One region of the Methylorubrum extorquens genome, then DNA from elsewhere that is predicted to be linked to it. Evidence: riboswitches for the same ligand, from Rfam matches in the RefSeq annotation. Region 1 holds a riboswitch; each other region holds the start of a gene.
What was found. Region 1 has a riboswitch for cobalamin ahead of J2W78_RS21390 (CbtB domain-containing protein). Riboswitches for the same ligand answer to the same signal wherever they lie in the genome.

Region 1 (3,912 bases):
AGCCCGCGGAACCGTTCCTCGCTTTCGCGCAGAGCCGCCTCGGAACTCTTGCGCTCCGTGATGTCGCGCACCGTCCCCTTCATGCGCCGGAGGTGTCGTCCCGCGCCGGGATCGATCCGACCCTGCGCCCCAATCCACCGGAGTTTGCCGTCCGCGCGCCGGATTCGACACTCGAAGTTCCACTGCCCGCCCGCGGCGATGGCGTCTCGGAAGCAGGCGTCGACTGAGTCCCGATCCTCCGGCGTAATATGATTGAGGAACGTGTCGTAGGTCCACGTGGGCAGGAGTGCTTCGTACCCGAAGATGCGGTCGTGCTGCGGTGAGCGCCAAGCGTCCAGCGTGGCGAGGTCGATCTCCCACACGCCGACATCGCCCGCCTCCAATGCGCGCGCGAGCCGCTCCTCGCTCACCCGCAACGCCGCCTCGGTGCGCAACCGGCCGCCGATCTCGAAGCCGACCATGTGTGCCGCAATCACCGCGCCGGCTTCGTCCCGCATGGGCGTCAGGTAGGTGTCGAACACCTCGCTCCCGCCCAGGTCGAACGGTTGAGCCGGCACATGCACGCTCTCCCCTAGGAACACACGCTCGTAGAGGGGGGCGACGACCGGCCACGTGTCGGGGAACGCTTCGGACATGGGACGGCCGAGTGCGCCGGGGTGTCGGTCCCCGAACAGCCGCGCGGCCGCCTCGTTATAGACGAGGATGCGCTCGGGTCCGCAGGTGAGGCCCGATATGAGGGGGCTGGCGAGCACTTGCTCGACCATGAGCTTGAAACGCTCCGTCCACCGCCCGACCGGGCCGAGCGGCGTCGCGCTCCAGTCATGGTCACGGATGTAGGCGGACATCCCACATTCGCGGCCGATCCACGGCTCAGAAACTTGCGTCATGGATCCATGAGGCGGACGCCGTCGGCCAGGTCAATTGACCGATGTTGGTTTCGTGCGCTTCCGATGCAATGAATGCGACGTGTCCGCTCGCAGTCATGGCATCAACATCTGCTTTCCGCCCTGAGCAGCCCTTTGCCGCGTCAATCAGATTGGGTTTGGAATCCAGAATCGCGCGACGACGCGCGAACTCAAAACTCGATCCCCTCCTGCGCCTTCACGCCTGCGGAAAAATGGTGCTTCACGCTGCCCATCTCGGTGACGAGGTCGGCGGCCTCGATGAGCGCCGGCTTGGCGTTGCGGCCGGTCACGACGACGTGGAGGTCGGGGCGCCGGGCGGCCAGGTCCGCGAGCACCGCCTCAAGGTCGAGGTAGTCGTAGCGCAGGGCGATGTTCAACTCGTCGAGGACGAGCAGGCGGATGCTGGAATCCGCCATCAGCGTCTTGGCCGTGTCCCAGGCGTTGGCGCAGGCGGCGATGTCGCGGGCCTTGTCCTGCGTCTCCCAGGTGAAGCCCTCGCCCAGCGCGTGCCACGCGATTTGATCGCCGAAGTTTTTCAGCGCGCGGGCCTCGCCGGTGTCCCAGGCGCCCTTGATGAACTGCACCACGCCGACCCGGTGGCCGCGCCCGAGCATGCGCAGCACGAGGCCGAGCGCGGCGGTCGTCTTGCCCTTGCCGGGGCCGGTATGGACGATGAGCAGGCCCTTCTCGATCTTCTTCGAGGCGACCTCGGCGTCCTGCACCGCCTTGCGCTTGGCCATCTTTTCGCGGTGGCGGGTATCGTCTTCGGTCATCAAGGATTCTCGCGTGAGGGTTTGACCGTCAGCGGCAGGCCGGCGACGGTGAGCACGACCCGGTCGGCGTCGCGCGCCAACCGCTGGTGCAGCCGCCCGGCCGCATCGCGGAAGCGGCGGGCGAGCGCGTTGTCCGGCACGATGCCGAGGCCGACTTCGTTGGCCACGAGCACCAGCGGGCCCGGCGCCGCGGCGCAGGCCCGTGCCAGGGCGTCGGTGGCCGCTTCGAGATCGGCCTCGGCCAGCAGCAGGTTGGTGAGCCAGAGCGTCAGGCAATCGACCAGTACCGGCCCGGTCGCGGCGGCCACCGCCTCCGGCAGGGCCGTCGGCACGTCGAGGGTCTGCCAGGAGCCCGAGCGCCGCGCCCGGTGCTCATGGATGCGGACGCGCATCTCCTCGTCCCAGGCCTGCGCCGTGGCGATGTAGAGCCAAGGAGCCGGACAGGCCTCGATCAGCCGCTCGGCATAGGCGCTCTTGCCCGAGCGCGCGCCGCCGAGCACCAGGGTCATCCGGTCGGGTGCAGCCTCCGTCATGACCGCCGGTTTGCACCGGGGGCGTCCGTTCACGCAATGGCGCTTTGCAAGGCTGGCCGCTCCGCGTTACAAGCGGCCCGTGACGGTGCCCCGGCAACGGGGTGAAAAGGGAATGCGGTGAGAGGTTTCTCCAAGAACCTCGATTCCGCGGCTGCCCCCGCAACTGTAAGCGGCGAGTTCCTGCCACGAGCCACCGGGTGATCCGGGAAGGCGGCAGGCACGACACCAGCCGCGAGCCAGGAGACCTGCCGTCCCGCGAAGTTTTGTTCTCGAACGCCGCCGGTGGGGCGGCCGGAGCCCGTGACCCGATGACGACTGCGACCCTTCAGACCCAGGCCACCACCCGCTCCGCCGAGGGCGCCCGCGCGCTTCTCGTCGCCGCCTTCCTCGGCCTCGGTCTCGTCTTCGTGGCGGGCTTCGCTCCGGCGACCGTGCTGCACAACGCGGCGCACGATTTCCGCCACGCGCAGAACTTCCCCTGCCACTGATCCGCGTTCCAGCGGCTTCAAGCAGTTCCATGATCACCCGATTGCTGTCGGCGGCGCTCGTCGCCGGCTTCCTCGCGTCCGTCGTCGCGACGGGCCTTCAGCTCGCGCTGACCTCCCCGCTGATCCTTCAAGCGGAGACCTATGAGGGCGAGGGGGCGCATGCCGCCCTCACACCGACAACCGACGCCCCCTTCGCCGCCTTGATCGTACCGGCCCACGCGCCGTCCCAGCACAGTCACGGCGAGGGCGGGCACGACCACGGCAAGGCCGACGAGTGGCAGCCCGCACCGGGCCTGCAGCGCATGGCCTTCACCGGTCTCGCAACGCTGGTCGGCGGCGTCGGCTACGCGCTGCTTCTGGCGGCGGTGATGCTGGCGCTTCGCCGCGAGCCGACCCCGCAGGGCGGCCTCGTCGTCGGCATCGCCGGCTTCCTTGCGGTGGCGCTGGCACCCGCCATCGGCCTGCCGCCGGAACTGCCGGGCATGGGCGCCGCGCCGCTCGTGCTGCGCCAGGCGTGGTGGCTGATGACGGTGGTGGCGACCGGGCTCGGCCTCTACCTGATCGCCGTGCGGCGGGTGCCGCTGACGATCCTGGGCGGCCTCGTCCTCATCGTCGCGCCGCATCTCGCGGGCGCGCCGCAATCGATCGACACCGTGGGCTCGCAGGTGCCGCCGGCCACGGCCGCGCAGTTCGCCGCGCGCTCGCTCGCCATCGGCTTCGTGTTCTGGGCGGTGATCGGGCTGGCCTATGGCTGGGCCTGGGGCCTGTTCGGCCGCGAGGCGGGTGCCCGCGCGAATGCCTGATTCGGACACCGCCATCCTGTCGGTCTGCACCACCTGCCGCGCGGCGGGCGATGCCTCCGAGCCACGCGCCGGGGCCAAGTTGCTGGCCGCTTTGCATGCGGAGGCCGGGCGCGCGCCCGTGCCGGGCCTGACGATCGAGGGGGCCGAGTGCCTCTCGGTCTGCAAGCGGCCCTGCACCGTGGCGGTCGCCTCACCGAACCGCTGGACCTACGTCTACGGCGACTTCGACGCGCTCGAAGACCCCGATACCGCCGCCCGTACCATCCTGGCGGGTCTGCGCCGCTACCTCGAAACCCCCGACGGCGTCGTGCCCTGGCGCGAGCGGCCGGAGGCGTTTCGCAAGGGCGTCGTGGCCCGCATCCCGCCGCTCAAGGCGGCCCGAGGGGAGACCCCATCATGAGCCTCGTCGA
Region 2 (3,912 bases), 320 kb from region 1:
GGCGCTGATATCGTAGACGGCGACCCCCGGCTCGGAGACCGGGCCGGGCACGACGCGCCGCCGCGCCGCCGAATCGACCGCTCCGCTGTCGAGCCCGGCATAGGCCATCGCCTTGTCCGAGGCAGAGGCAGGCGCGGGCGCCGAGCCCGGCAGATCGAACATCTTCTCGAGGAAGTTGCGGTTGTCGGTAACGGCGGCGCTGAACACGCTGCGGGTCGGCTCGGTGGAGGCGCGCGCCGCGGATGCCGTGGCGATCCGAGGCGTCGCCGCCCGGGCGGTCTGCATGCGCGGCTCGTAGCGGAATTCGTCGGGCCGCCGCACCGGCAGTGGCACCGTGAGGGCGAGGCGGGCCGTCGGCGCAGCCGGGCGCGGCGTGACTGCGGGCGCGGCGTCGGCGGCTTGGTCCGCGGGGAGGGCGGCCAGGGTCGGGGCCGGCTCCGGCGCGGAAGGCTCCGAGGCGGGCGGCGCCCGGAAGGCGGAAGCCTGCGGGGTCCGCGGGACGAAGCCGCGTGACGCGGTGTCGAGAACGGGGGTGGGATCGAGCATCCAGGCCAGCGCGCCGGGCGCGGCCTGCACGGTCTCCGCCCCTTCGGTCTCGCCCGAGACCTGCGCGGTTTCCACGGGGGCAGGCGCGGCCCGATCCTGCGGTTGCAGCATCCCGGCGACCGCGAGACCGCCGAGGGCGGTCAACGCGAGCGCCGCGACAGGCGGGCGCCGGCGGCGGCGGATGACGGGCCGGGCGGAGCGGCTCTGGACGAGCTCAGCGATGTCCATTGCGGGCGGTACTCGACAACGCGGATCCCACACGGCCTCGCGCCGTCATCCCCGGCCTATCTGTGCCAGAATGACAAACGAGATGGCTTCGCCGATTAGGGAAGGATCAACCTTAAGCCTTCGTCATTGAACGGGATCTTGGTTAATCTTGCCTAAAGCTCGGTCCCGTCCTTCGAAAATCGTTCGATGCATCTTCTCGATGGCTGGTGCGCGCCACGAGGCGGTGAGGGGCCGGCCTCTCGACCCACCGCTAATTCGCGATCGACAGCCGACAACGAGGCCGATCGGACCGTCGCTATTGGCTCGTGTCCTCGCGTTCGAGCCGATGAAGAAAGCGCACCCGCCACGCGACTTGCTGCTGGACCCTTGTGCTCTGCGGGCCACAGACTGTGTGATGTTGTTACATTTCATTGTTCGGCATGTTGACCCTGCGCCGCATCGCAGCGAAGTTGCTGCGGCCAAGGTTCCCCCGGATGCATGTCCGAGGGCTAAGAGGGAATTCGGTAAGCCCGTCCGGGCGAGGCCGAAGCTGCCCCCGCAACTGTGAGCGGCGAGCCTCCGTCGCCGACGGTCACTGGTGCCCTGCACCGGGAAGGCCGAGATGGGGGCGCTGACCCGTGAGCCAGGAGACCTGCCTTGGCGCGACGATGTCCCCCGGGCGGGGTGCTCCGGCGGCGTGCCTGATCGGTGGGAGCGTTCCCTGCGCTCCCGGCGGGCACCCGCTCGGGCGCGCGTCCGAACAGCCAGAGCGCGCCTTGTGACAGTTCGGACGAGCCTCAACGCCATCGACGTCCCGATCCGGCGCCCGCATTGGATGCTCGCCGCGCTGCTCTGCGCCGGCCTGACCGTCCCGGAGGCGCGGGCGCAGGAATCGGTCACCCTGGAGGAGCTTGCGGTCGAAGGCGAAAGCCGGAGCCGGGGCGTCGGCAACGGCGCGCCCGATGGGCGGACGGCGGCGGCCGGCACGATCGGCCTGATCGGGCCGACGCCGGGCTACCGCGTCGACCGCGCGGTGAGCAGCACCAAGACCGATACGCCCCAGCGCGACGTGCCCCAAATCGTCACGGTCGCCCCGCGCGAGGTCATCACGGATCTCGCCGCCACCCGTGTCGATCGGGTCTTCAACTATACGCCGGGCGTGGCGCAGCAGAACAATTTCGGCGGCCTGTCCGTGTTCAGCTACGCCATCCGCGGCGTCACCACCTCCGAGATCTACAAGAACGGCTTTCCGCTCAACCGCGGCACGCCGCCCCCGCCCGACGCCCAGAACGTCGAGCGCGTCGAGGTGCTCAAAGGCCCCGGCGGCGGGCTGTTCGGGCGCAGCGATCCGGGCGGGCTCGTCAACATCATCACCAAGCAGCCAACCGTCGAGCGCTTCGTCGAGATGGGCGGGTTGTGGGACTCGTTCGGGCAGTTCCGCGGCACGGTCGATACCGGCGGCGCGCTGAACGAGGAGGGCACGCTCGCCTACCGCTTCAACCTCGCCGCCGGCCGCCAGGGCAGCTTCCGCGATTTCGTCGACAGCGACCGGCTGCTCGTCGCGCCCGTCCTGAGCTGGCAGATCACCCCGGACACGCGGATCACCGTCGAGACGGAGTTTCTGCGCAACCGCATCGTGTTCGACCGCGGCGTCATCGCCCTCAACGGGCGGCTTGGGCTCTTGCCGATCTCGCGGTTCCTCGGCGAGCCGGGCCAGAGCACCTATCAGACCAACAACACGATGCAGGTCCGCGTCGATCACCGCTTCAACGCCGATTGGCAGATGCGGCTCGCCACCCACTTCAACACCGGCACGCTGGAGGGCGAATCCGCCGAGATCCGCGCGATCGCGGCCGACAACCGCACCGTCTCGCGCGACCGCAACGTGCGCGATTACCGCTGGGACACGGCGATCGGCCAAGCCGAGGTGGTCGGGCGCTTCGACACCGCCGGCATCGGCCACACCATGCTGCTCGGCTTCGAGCGCGAGAGCACCGATAGCCGCGTGCTCTACCTGCGCTCGAACTTCCGCACGAGCCCCTACGCCATCGACATCTACGATCCGCGCTACGGCCAGCCGCTGCCGCCGATCACCATCCCACGCAACAACCTCGAACGGATCACCAACACCGCCCTCTACGCGCAGGACCAGATCGTCCTCACGCCCGAATGGAAGGCGCTGCTCGGCGTACGCTTCGACTTCTTCGAGCAGTCGTTCCGCGAGCGCATTCCGCGCTCCCAGGTCGATCAGACCTATTTCGCGGCAACCCCGCGGGCCGGCCTCGTCTACCAGCCGCTGCCCGAACTCTCCCTCTACGCCAATGTCGGCACGAGCTTCCGGCCCAATATCGGTCCCGATGCCGCCGCCGTCGCCGCCTCCGGGCCGTTCGCGCCGGAGACCGGCATCGGCTACGAGGTCGGGGCCAAGCTCGACCTCTATGGCGGTGCTCTGGCGCTCACCGGCACGGCCTTCCGGATCGACCGGGAGAACGTGTTGACGCCGGAAGCCAACGGAAGCGGCTCCTCCGTGGCGGTCGGCGGAGTGCGCAGCCAGGGCTTCGAGCTGACCGCTGCCGGCCAGATCACGCCGGAGATCAAGCTGCTGGCGGGCTACGTCTATGCGGAGGCCGTGGTCACCGAAGATCCGACCCTGCGGGTCGGCACGCCGCTCATCAACGTCCCGCGCCATTCGGGCAGCCTGCTCGCGGTCCACGAGGTGCAGGCCGGCCCGTGGAAGGGGCTCGGGCTCGGCGGCGGCGTGCGCGGCGTCGGCGAGCGGGCGGCGGACGCCGTCAACAGCTTCTCCCTGCCGGCCTACATCGCGGTCGATGCGCTCGCCTATTACCGCTACGAGAATTTCCGCTTCGGGTTGAACATCGAGAACGTGTTCGACACCGAGTATTACGAGAGTTCCCTGAACCGCTTCCGGGTCTATCCCGGCGCGCCCCGGCGCTTCACCGGAACGATGACGGTGCGGTTCTGATGCCGGCTCGGCAGGAGGCCGCGGCACCGGAGGCCGCGGCACCGGAGGCTGTGGTTCCGCGCCGCCGGATCGGCGCCATCGATGCCCTGCGCGGGCTCGTGATGCTGCTGATGCTGGTCGATCACGTGCGCGAGTTCTTCTACCTGCACGCCCAAGTGAGCGACCCGGTGAACCTC
Region 3 (3,912 bases), 160 kb from region 1:
TGACCCTTCCAATCGGCGGCCTGAACGGCATCTCGCTCCGCCATGTCAAACCCTTCTCGAAAAATAAATTGCGTTCAAAATTTATATTCTTATAAAGTCGGCGAACGCAAGCCAAAGGGGAAGGCCGCCGAAGCGGTCGCGCGCCAGACTTGGCCCCCCCGCCATTCGCGACGCGGAGCTCATCACCATGGATGATGTGATCATCATCGGCGGCAGCTTTGCCGGCCTCGCCGGCGCCCTGCAGCTCGGCCGTGCCCGCCGCAAGGTCACCGTTCTCGACACCGGCCTGCCGCGTAACCGCTTCGCTGGCCATTCGCACGGCCTGCTCGGCCACGACCACAAGCCACCATCGGACATCCTGGCCGAGGCGCGCCGGCAGTTGGCGCGCTACCCCACGATCAGGCTGGTCAGCGCGCGGGCCGACAGCGTTTCCGGAGCCATCGACGATTTTTCCGTCCTGACCGGCGATGGCGAAAGCCTCGGGGCGCGCCGCCTGATCCTGAGCTATGGCGTCGCCGATCAAATGCCCGCTGTCCCGGGCTTTGCCGAAGGCTGGGGCAAGTCCATCGTGCCATGCCCCTATTGCGACGGCTTCGAGGTCGCGGGCCGGCACTGGGGCCTTGTCTGGTCCGGGCCCCAGTCGAACAACTTTGCCAAGCTGTATCGCGATTGGACCGACACGTTGACGCTCTTCGCCGACGGTCACGACATCAAGCCCGACATCCGCGCCAGTCTGGCGAGCCGCAACGTACCTGTCGTGGATGGCCGGATCGTCGAGGTCGTGAATCACGGGGGCGATGCTGCCGGCGTCATTGTCGACACCGGCCTCCATGTCCCGGTCGACATCCTGTTCGCGCATCCTCGCAACAAGCCCTCGGCACGCCTGCATGAAACACTGGGCCTCGCCACGGTCGACACGCCCGGCGGCATCGCCCTCAAGGTCGACGAGCGCCGCGAAACCAACGTGCCCGGCATCTACGCCGCCGGTGACCTCGCCACCCCCGGAATGCCCTCAGTCACCCAGGCATCATCGCAAGGTGCGATGGCGGGCATCTTCGCCCAGCAATCGATGGTGGTTTGAGAGCGGCGGTGGATGCCGCTTAAACCCCGCTGCCCACCCGAAGCCTGTTGCCAAACTCCAGGAGTCTCGCACCGCTTCCTGCGACCGGGTGGTGTGCGCCGCCATCCACCGCGGCAGCAGCTTTCGATGCGTGCGGCTACTCTTCTTGTGTAAGCAGACCTTCGTGAGATCGGATGCAGAGGTCCGCCAATGGCGCGAAGCCGTCGTTCAGCGGGTGGATGCTGTTCGGCACGAAGACGGAGGAAGTCCGGGCTTCGATTTCATTGACTCGACGCGCGGCCCTGAAATAACACTCGCTTGACGGTTCCCCTCGGGGATCAAAAGGGAACGCGGTGAGGGCGAAAGCTCAATGCCGCGGCTGCCCCCGCAACTGTAAGCGGCGAGCCTTCCGCCACCATGTCACTGGGCAGCCTCGCCCGGGAAGACGGTGAGAGGGCAGCGACCCGCGAGCCAGGAGACCTGCCGTCAGTCGTGGTCACACGCGAAACGCGTCGGGCGGGGTGTCCTGGCGGGTGTCGAAGCGGCGTGATCCCATCGGGACGCGAGCGCCGAGGCCTCGTTCGCGGTGACGTGCCACTGCCGTTGCCCGAGGCCCTGTCGCCGTGCCCCATCTCTGCCGATCCGCGCTTCGCGGAGCGCTGGCTTTGTCCTGCGCCCTTCCCATCCTCGCCTGCGCTCCCGCCGCGGCCCAGCAAACCGCCGCCCCCTTCGCTGCCGCCCCGGCCGGCGTCGAGACCACCCTCGACGAAATCTCGGTCGCGGCGACCGGCGTGCCGACACCGACCGCCCAGGTGGGATCGAGCGTGACCGTGCTGACCGAGCGGACACTCGAACAGCAGCAGCGCCGCACCGTGCCGGACGCGCTCCAGCAGGTGCCGGGCCTCAACGTCGTTCAGACGGGTGGTCCCGGCGGCCAGACCTCCGTCTTCATCCGAGGCGCCAACTCCAACCACACCAAGGTGCTGATCGATGGCATCGACGCGACCGACCCGTCGAACGGCAACGGGTCGTTCGACTTCGGCCAACTCCTGACGGACGACCTCGCGCGCATCGAGGTGCTGCGCGGCCCCCAGAGCGGCCTCTACGGCTCGGACGCCATCGGCGGCGTGATTTCCTTCACGACCAAGCGCGGCGAGGGGCCGGCGCGGGCGTCGCTGCGCCTGGAGGGCGGCTCGTTCGGGACCTTCAACCAGTCGGGTCGGATCAGCGGTGCCGAGAACGGCTTCGACTACTCGGTCTCGGTCGCCCATTTCCGGGCGGCCGCAACCCCCGTCACGCCGCCCGACCTCGTGCCGTTCGGGCGCCCGATCCATCCGAACTTCTACGACAACGAGACCGTCTCGGCGAAGTTCGGCTACCAGTTCACCGACACGTTCCGCATCAACTCGGTCACGCGCTTCATCAACTCACGGCTGCTGCTGACCGGCGACGACTTCAGCACCTTCCCGGCGGCACCCGCGGCCTTCCGCAGCGAGGCGGCGGTCCAGCAAATCTTCACCCGCAACGAGGCCGAGTGGACGCCGTTCGCCGGCTTCCACAACATCCTCGCCATCAACTACTCGAACCTGTTCAACCGGCAGCAGGGGCCTCTCGATCCGCTGGCGACACCCGACGGGACCACGGGCTTGGGCGAACGGACACGCTTTGAGTATCGCGGCGACTATCTGCTCTCACCCGGCAACATCGTGTTGTTCGGCGCCCAGCGGGACGAGGAGAGCCTGTTCACGACCTCGCCGGGCTCCGTTCCCGACTCCTTGCGGGCGAGGAACGGCAACACCGCGGGTTACGGCGAGGTGCAGCTCACGCCGTTCAACCGCGCCTTCCTCGTCGCCAATCTCCGCCATGACGAGAACGACCAGTTCGGCCCGGCCACCACATTCCGGGTCGCACCGAGTTACATCTTGCCGTTCACGGACACGCGCCTGAAGGGCAGCGTCGGGACGGGCTTCAAGGCGCCGACGCTGAGCCAACTCTACCAGAGCTTCCCGGCGTTCAACTTCTTCGCCAACCCGAACCTCAAGCCCGAGGAGAGCCTCGGCTACGATGCGGGCTTCGAGCAGCCGCTCGGCGACCGGGTTCTGGTCGGAGCCACCTATTACCGCAACGACTTCACCAACCTCATCAACACCAACGCGAGCTTCACCTCGAACGAGAACGTCGGCAAGGCCGTATCCTACGGTGCGGAGGCGTTCGCCTCGGTCCGGTTCACGGAGACGCTGTCGGGCCGCGTCGATTACACCAACACGGTCACCAAGAACGAGATCACCAACCAGGAGCTTCTGCGCCGACCGCGACACAAGGGCAGCGCCACGGCGTTCTGGAACCCTTCGCCGGGCCTGAGCTTCAGCGGCACGGTGATCGTGCTCGGTTCCTTCGTCGACGGCAACCGGGACTTCTCCGTTCCACGCCTGAAGAACCCTGGCTTCACCCTCGTCAACCTCGCGGTCAACTACGATGTCAGCGAGACGGTCAGCGTGTTCGGGCGCATCGATAACCTGTTCGACCGTCGCTACGAGAATCCGACGGGGTTCCTCGGGCCGGGGCTCGCCGTCTACGGCGGCGTGCGCCTGACCAGCTTCTGAGGTGACGATGCCGTCACGAGCCGTGACCTTTCTGTCGGCGGTCCTGGCCGCCGTGCCCGCGGCCCAGGCCGCCGGCATGGCCGAGGCGCCGGTGCGCGTGGTCTCGATGAACCTGTGCGCGGACGAGCTCGTCCTGCGGCTCGCCGACCGCGACCAGGTGCTGGCCGTCACCTATCTCGCCGGCGACCCACGCGGATCGACGGTCTCAGCCGAGGCCGCCGGAGTTCCGGTGACGCGCGGCCTTACCGA
Region 4 (3,912 bases), 1.2 Mb from region 1:
CTCCCAATCGCGGGCGAAGGCCCAGTTGACCCAGAGGTTAGCCACCTGCTCCGGCACGTTGATCGGCTGATTGCCGGCATAGGAGACGGCAACCCCACCGACATTCTGGGTGAAGTCGTCGTACTGGGCGTGAAGCAAGGCGAGGTTGGCATCGATGCGCCAGCCGGGGGCGGGGAGCCACGACAGCGCGGCCTCCGCGCCGAGGGAGGATTGCTGGCCGACCTGCGTCGAGACCGTCGGCTGGCCCGGAACCGCCGAGATCAGGTTGTCCTTGACGATGCGGTAGCCGGCCAGCGTCCACTCGACGGCGCCGCCGAAAACGAGGCCCTTGGCGCCGACCTCGACCTGACGGCCAGTCGAGAGTTCGAAGCCGGCCAGCGATTGCGAGAGAGTGATCAGGCTGTTCACCGGATCCGTCGCGGTGGCGTATTGCGCATAGAGCGATGTGTCCGGCGTCGGCTCGTAGAGCAGCGCGAAGCGGTAGCCGAGGGCGCGGAACGAGCGCTCGAAGGTCGCGCCGCTGCGCAGATCCTCCCGGTACAGACGCGGCGCATCGAAGCGCACGCCGGTGAGGAACGACAACCGGTCGGTCAGGAAAAGCCGATCCTCGGCGAAGACCGAAGCTTGGTTCGTGCGCGTGGCGTAGGCCGGGCTCGCCCGCCCTTCCGGCGGGAAGAAGCCGGGATCGTAGTTGTTCAGGGGCACGCTCGTCGGCGTTTCGGAGAAGGTGAAGTTGTTGGTGTGCCGGAAGCTCACGTGGTTCACGTCGAAGCCGGCCGAGAACGTGTTGGCTAACCCGAAAAGGGAACCGCGGAAGGTCGCGTCGAACCGATTCCCGACCTGTTCCTGGCTGTGGTAGATTTCAAGATAGTCGGAGCGGTCGACGAGGCCGGTTGTCGGGTTGAAGCGGTACTGCTCGACGTCGCGCCAATGCCGGCGGCTTTGAAGGCGGTAGGCGGTGTTGCGCACCGTCACGTCGGCCGAGGGGGTCCACTCCGTCCGGAACTGCGTCCAGTTGTCGGTCCAGGCGATCTTCGAATCGCGGACGTTGTAGTTGTTGAAGCGGATGGCGTCGGGGACACGCCCGTTCACCAGCGGCGAGCCCCAGTAGCGGGTGGGCTCCTGGTAGCCGAGATCGTGGCTGAGCGTGAAGGCCAGATCCGGATTCGCCTGGAGCGTCAGTGCGCCCGAGACCGCGAGGTTGCGGAAGTCGCCCTCCGGCGTGATCCAGCCGTCGGCACGGTTGCCGCTGACATTGAGGCGGTAGGCGAGCGACTCGCCGATCGGCCCGGTCGAGTCGACCGCCGCGCGGGCGATGCCGTCCTCACCGAGACCGAAGCGCGCGACGTTGAGCGGCGTGAACAGCGGCTTCTTCGAGACGACGTTGACGATGCCGCCGATGGCCCCGTCCCCGTAGAGAACCGAGGCCGGCCCGCGCAGCACCTCGATCCGTTCCACGTTCCACGTGTCGAACGGGAAGGTAACGGTGTTGGCGCCGACGTAGAGCCGGGTGCCGTCGAACAGCGTCTGGATCGAATTCTGACCGGCAAAGCCGCGGGCGGTGAAGAAGCCGAGTCCATTGCCCGGCGAGCCGAAGGCCGTGATGCCGGTGCCGTTCTGCGACACGGCTTCCAGCACGCTGGTCTGACCGCGCAGACGGATCGTCTCGCCCGAGATGATGTCGAGGCTTGCCGGTGTTTCCAGCGGCGTGAGACCGAGACGGCTCGCCGAGCGCGATGGCGTGCGCAGGTTGAGGCCGACGGGCGAGGACTGCGTCAGACTCGGCGTCCGCAGGGCCGCGGCGGCCTCCGCTCCGACGGCGTCGGCCGGCGCGTTGGCGGGCAAGCCGATCCCGGTACCGCCTTGCACCGCGATCTCATCGAGATGCGTCAGCAGTGCCTGAGCCCGAACCGGGCCGGACAGTGTGAGCGGGAGGGCGGCGACGGCGGACAGAAGAGACCAGCCGCAGGAGCGGCGGTGAAGGGGGGACATGATGGAAACGAGGCCTCGGCAGCAACGGTGGCACGTCACCGCGACCGAGGCCGATCCGCTGCGGGCCACGAGCCTTCAGCGTCTCGACACCTGCTGGGACACCCCGCCCGGCATGGCTCGCGTGTGACCACGGCTGACGGCAGGTCTCCTGGCTCACGGGTCGTTGTCCCCCATCGTCTTCCCAGGCGAGGCATGCCCAGTGACGTGGTGATGGAGGGCTCTCCGCTCACAGTTGCGGGGGCAGCCGCGGGATCTGGCTCGAAAGCCCTCCACCGCGTTCCCTTTTGATCCCTTGCGGGAACCGTCAACGGTCAAGCTATCGCCAAGGCTGCGCATCGGTCAATGCGCCCGTCGCCCGGGGTGCCCCGTTGCGAGGGGCGATCCACAATCGCGGATCGGGCCTGTGCGCAGGGGCGCATGGCAGCCAAAAAGAAAAAAGGCCGCCCCGAAGGACGGCCCGAAGTCTAGGGAGGAAACGCCCAAGAAGGGCTGCAGGACCGCGACGCCATCGCGATCCGGCATGGCCATGATTTCTCAGGTTGCAGTGCACAAAGCAATCGCCGACGCGTCGGATCGGGCATGCATTTGTCGCATATGTTCGGCTCCGATCTCATCAGCTCAGGCGGAGCCATTCGGCTGCCCAAGGGTTTCGGTGCTCCGAATGCCCGCTCATGGATGCCAGATATGCCCCGTTGGATGTTCGTGTTCCCCGTCGCGCTGATGATCCTTGCGGGGCTAGTCGTCTTCGCCTTCACGCTGACCGGCCCGACCGACAGCCAGAACACCCACGCTCCCGAGACCGGACAGACCCGCTGACATCGCCGATTCCCGGAATGCGCCGTCCCCTGATCGATTTCGGCCTGCAAATTGCGAAGTTTGCGCGGTCACAATCGTGCGGTGGGGTTCTCCATGCGAGTCGAATGCGTTTTCATCCTGAGCGGCCTTCTGCTCCCGAGCGGCGCTCACGCATTCGAAGCGCATGCGGACGCAGCGGCCTTCGCCGCCGCGGCCCGTCACCATGTCGGTGAACGCGTCACGCTCGATCATTGCCACCTCGTCCACGCGACCGACGACGAGATCACCTGCATCGGCCTGTTGCCGGAGGATGCAGCGGGCAATATCCGCTTGGCCGGCAAGCTTCTGATCCGGATCGCGGCCGCGGAGACGCAAGGCCGCACACGTGCCCTCGAACTGTGCGCCGGTGGCGCTCTCGGCGAAGCCTGCGAGGTGAGCGTGGCGGGCGAGGTGTTCGATGCCTCTCCTTCGTTCGGGCTCGGCGAAGCCCATCTGATGGGACTGCGCGAAGCGACGATCTGCTGGCCTGACTGAATCCGGAGAAGCGCTGCCGAGCTTGATCTTGATAGAACGGTGCTCGCGAGAACCGATAGTGAGCCAGCTTCCGGCGGTGGATCGGCATGAACCCTCAGGGGTCTAGTGCGTTCCAGCTCCAAGGGAGTTTGCCGATGATCACACGTCTCTCGTTTGCCGCGGTTCTGGTCGCGGCCCTCGCCACATCCGCTGCCGCCCAAGGGCCGGCGCAGACCGGTACCGGTGGTGGTCCGACCTCGACCATCTACGCACCGAACACCTCGGCCGTCGGTCAGACCATGCCGCCTCCCGGGGCGGGCGGTGCGACTCGTGGCTCGGGAAATCCCGATCGCGAGAACGCCATGGAGAAGAAGAACGACAAGATCGACACCGGGATCTGCATCGGCTGCGATAAGTAGATCCGGCGAACCGAGACGCAGCCTCCCGAGCGCCGCGCCAGGGTCACTCCGACCAGCGTAGCGCGGCGGCGGCGGCCAGGGTGCCGACCACCGCCGCGATCAGGCTCAAGGCGGCCAGCACCGTCAACGGGGTCGTGAACGGCACCGTGCCGCCCACGGCAGCCTCGGCCGCTGAGACCCCGAAGATCAGAGT

Region 2: another riboswitch for cobalamin. It lies ahead of J2W78_RS22815 (TonB-dependent siderophore receptor); the one in region 1 lies ahead of J2W78_RS21390 (CbtB domain-containing protein).
Region 3: another riboswitch for cobalamin. It lies ahead of J2W78_RS20615 (TonB-dependent receptor plug domain-containing protein); the one in region 1 lies ahead of J2W78_RS21390 (CbtB domain-containing protein).
Region 4: another riboswitch for cobalamin. It lies ahead of J2W78_RS15845 (TonB-dependent receptor); the one in region 1 lies ahead of J2W78_RS21390 (CbtB domain-containing protein).

What each region holds. Positions count from the first base shown of each region.
Region 1 is NZ_JALJXF010000001.1:4,579,142-4,583,053, forward strand. Features, by position in the region: gene J2W78_RS21375 (PAS domain-containing sensor histidine kinase) at 1-845, opposite strand, end outside; gene cobO (cob(I)yrinic acid a,c-diamide adenosyltransferase) at 1,076-1,678, opposite strand; gene cobU (bifunctional adenosylcobinamide kinase/adenosylcobinamide-phosphate guanylyltransferase) at 1,678-2,211, opposite strand; cobalamin riboswitch at 2,278-2,478, shown strand; gene J2W78_RS21390 (CbtB domain-containing protein) at 2,520-2,699, shown strand; gene J2W78_RS21395 (CbtA family protein) at 2,729-3,502, shown strand; gene J2W78_RS21400 (DUF1636 family protein) at 3,495-3,902, shown strand; gene cobW (cobalamin biosynthesis protein CobW) at 3,899-3,912, shown strand, end outside.
Region 2 is NZ_JALJXF010000001.1:4,896,003-4,899,914, forward strand. Features, by position in the region: gene J2W78_RS22810 (tlde1 domain-containing protein) at 1-774, opposite strand, end outside; cobalamin riboswitch at 1,219-1,427, shown strand; gene J2W78_RS22815 (TonB-dependent siderophore receptor) at 1,589-3,736, shown strand; gene J2W78_RS22820 (DUF1624 domain-containing protein) at 3,736-3,912, shown strand, end outside.
Region 3 is NZ_JALJXF010000001.1:4,418,154-4,422,065, forward strand. Features, by position in the region: gene J2W78_RS20605 (class I SAM-dependent methyltransferase) at 1-44, opposite strand, end outside; gene J2W78_RS20610 (NAD(P)/FAD-dependent oxidoreductase) at 188-1,081, shown strand; cobalamin riboswitch at 1,366-1,562, shown strand; gene J2W78_RS20615 (TonB-dependent receptor plug domain-containing protein) at 1,684-3,663, shown strand; gene J2W78_RS20620 (ABC transporter substrate-binding protein) at 3,671-3,912, shown strand, end outside.
Region 4 is NZ_JALJXF010000001.1:3,351,768-3,355,679, reverse strand. Features, by position in the region: gene J2W78_RS15845 (TonB-dependent receptor) at 1-1,992, opposite strand, end outside; cobalamin riboswitch at 2,114-2,313, opposite strand; gene J2W78_RS24755 (hypothetical protein) at 2,677-2,808, shown strand; gene J2W78_RS15840 (hypothetical protein) at 2,902-3,321, shown strand; gene J2W78_RS15835 (hypothetical protein) at 3,456-3,719, shown strand; gene ccmB (heme exporter protein CcmB) at 3,763-3,912, opposite strand, start outside.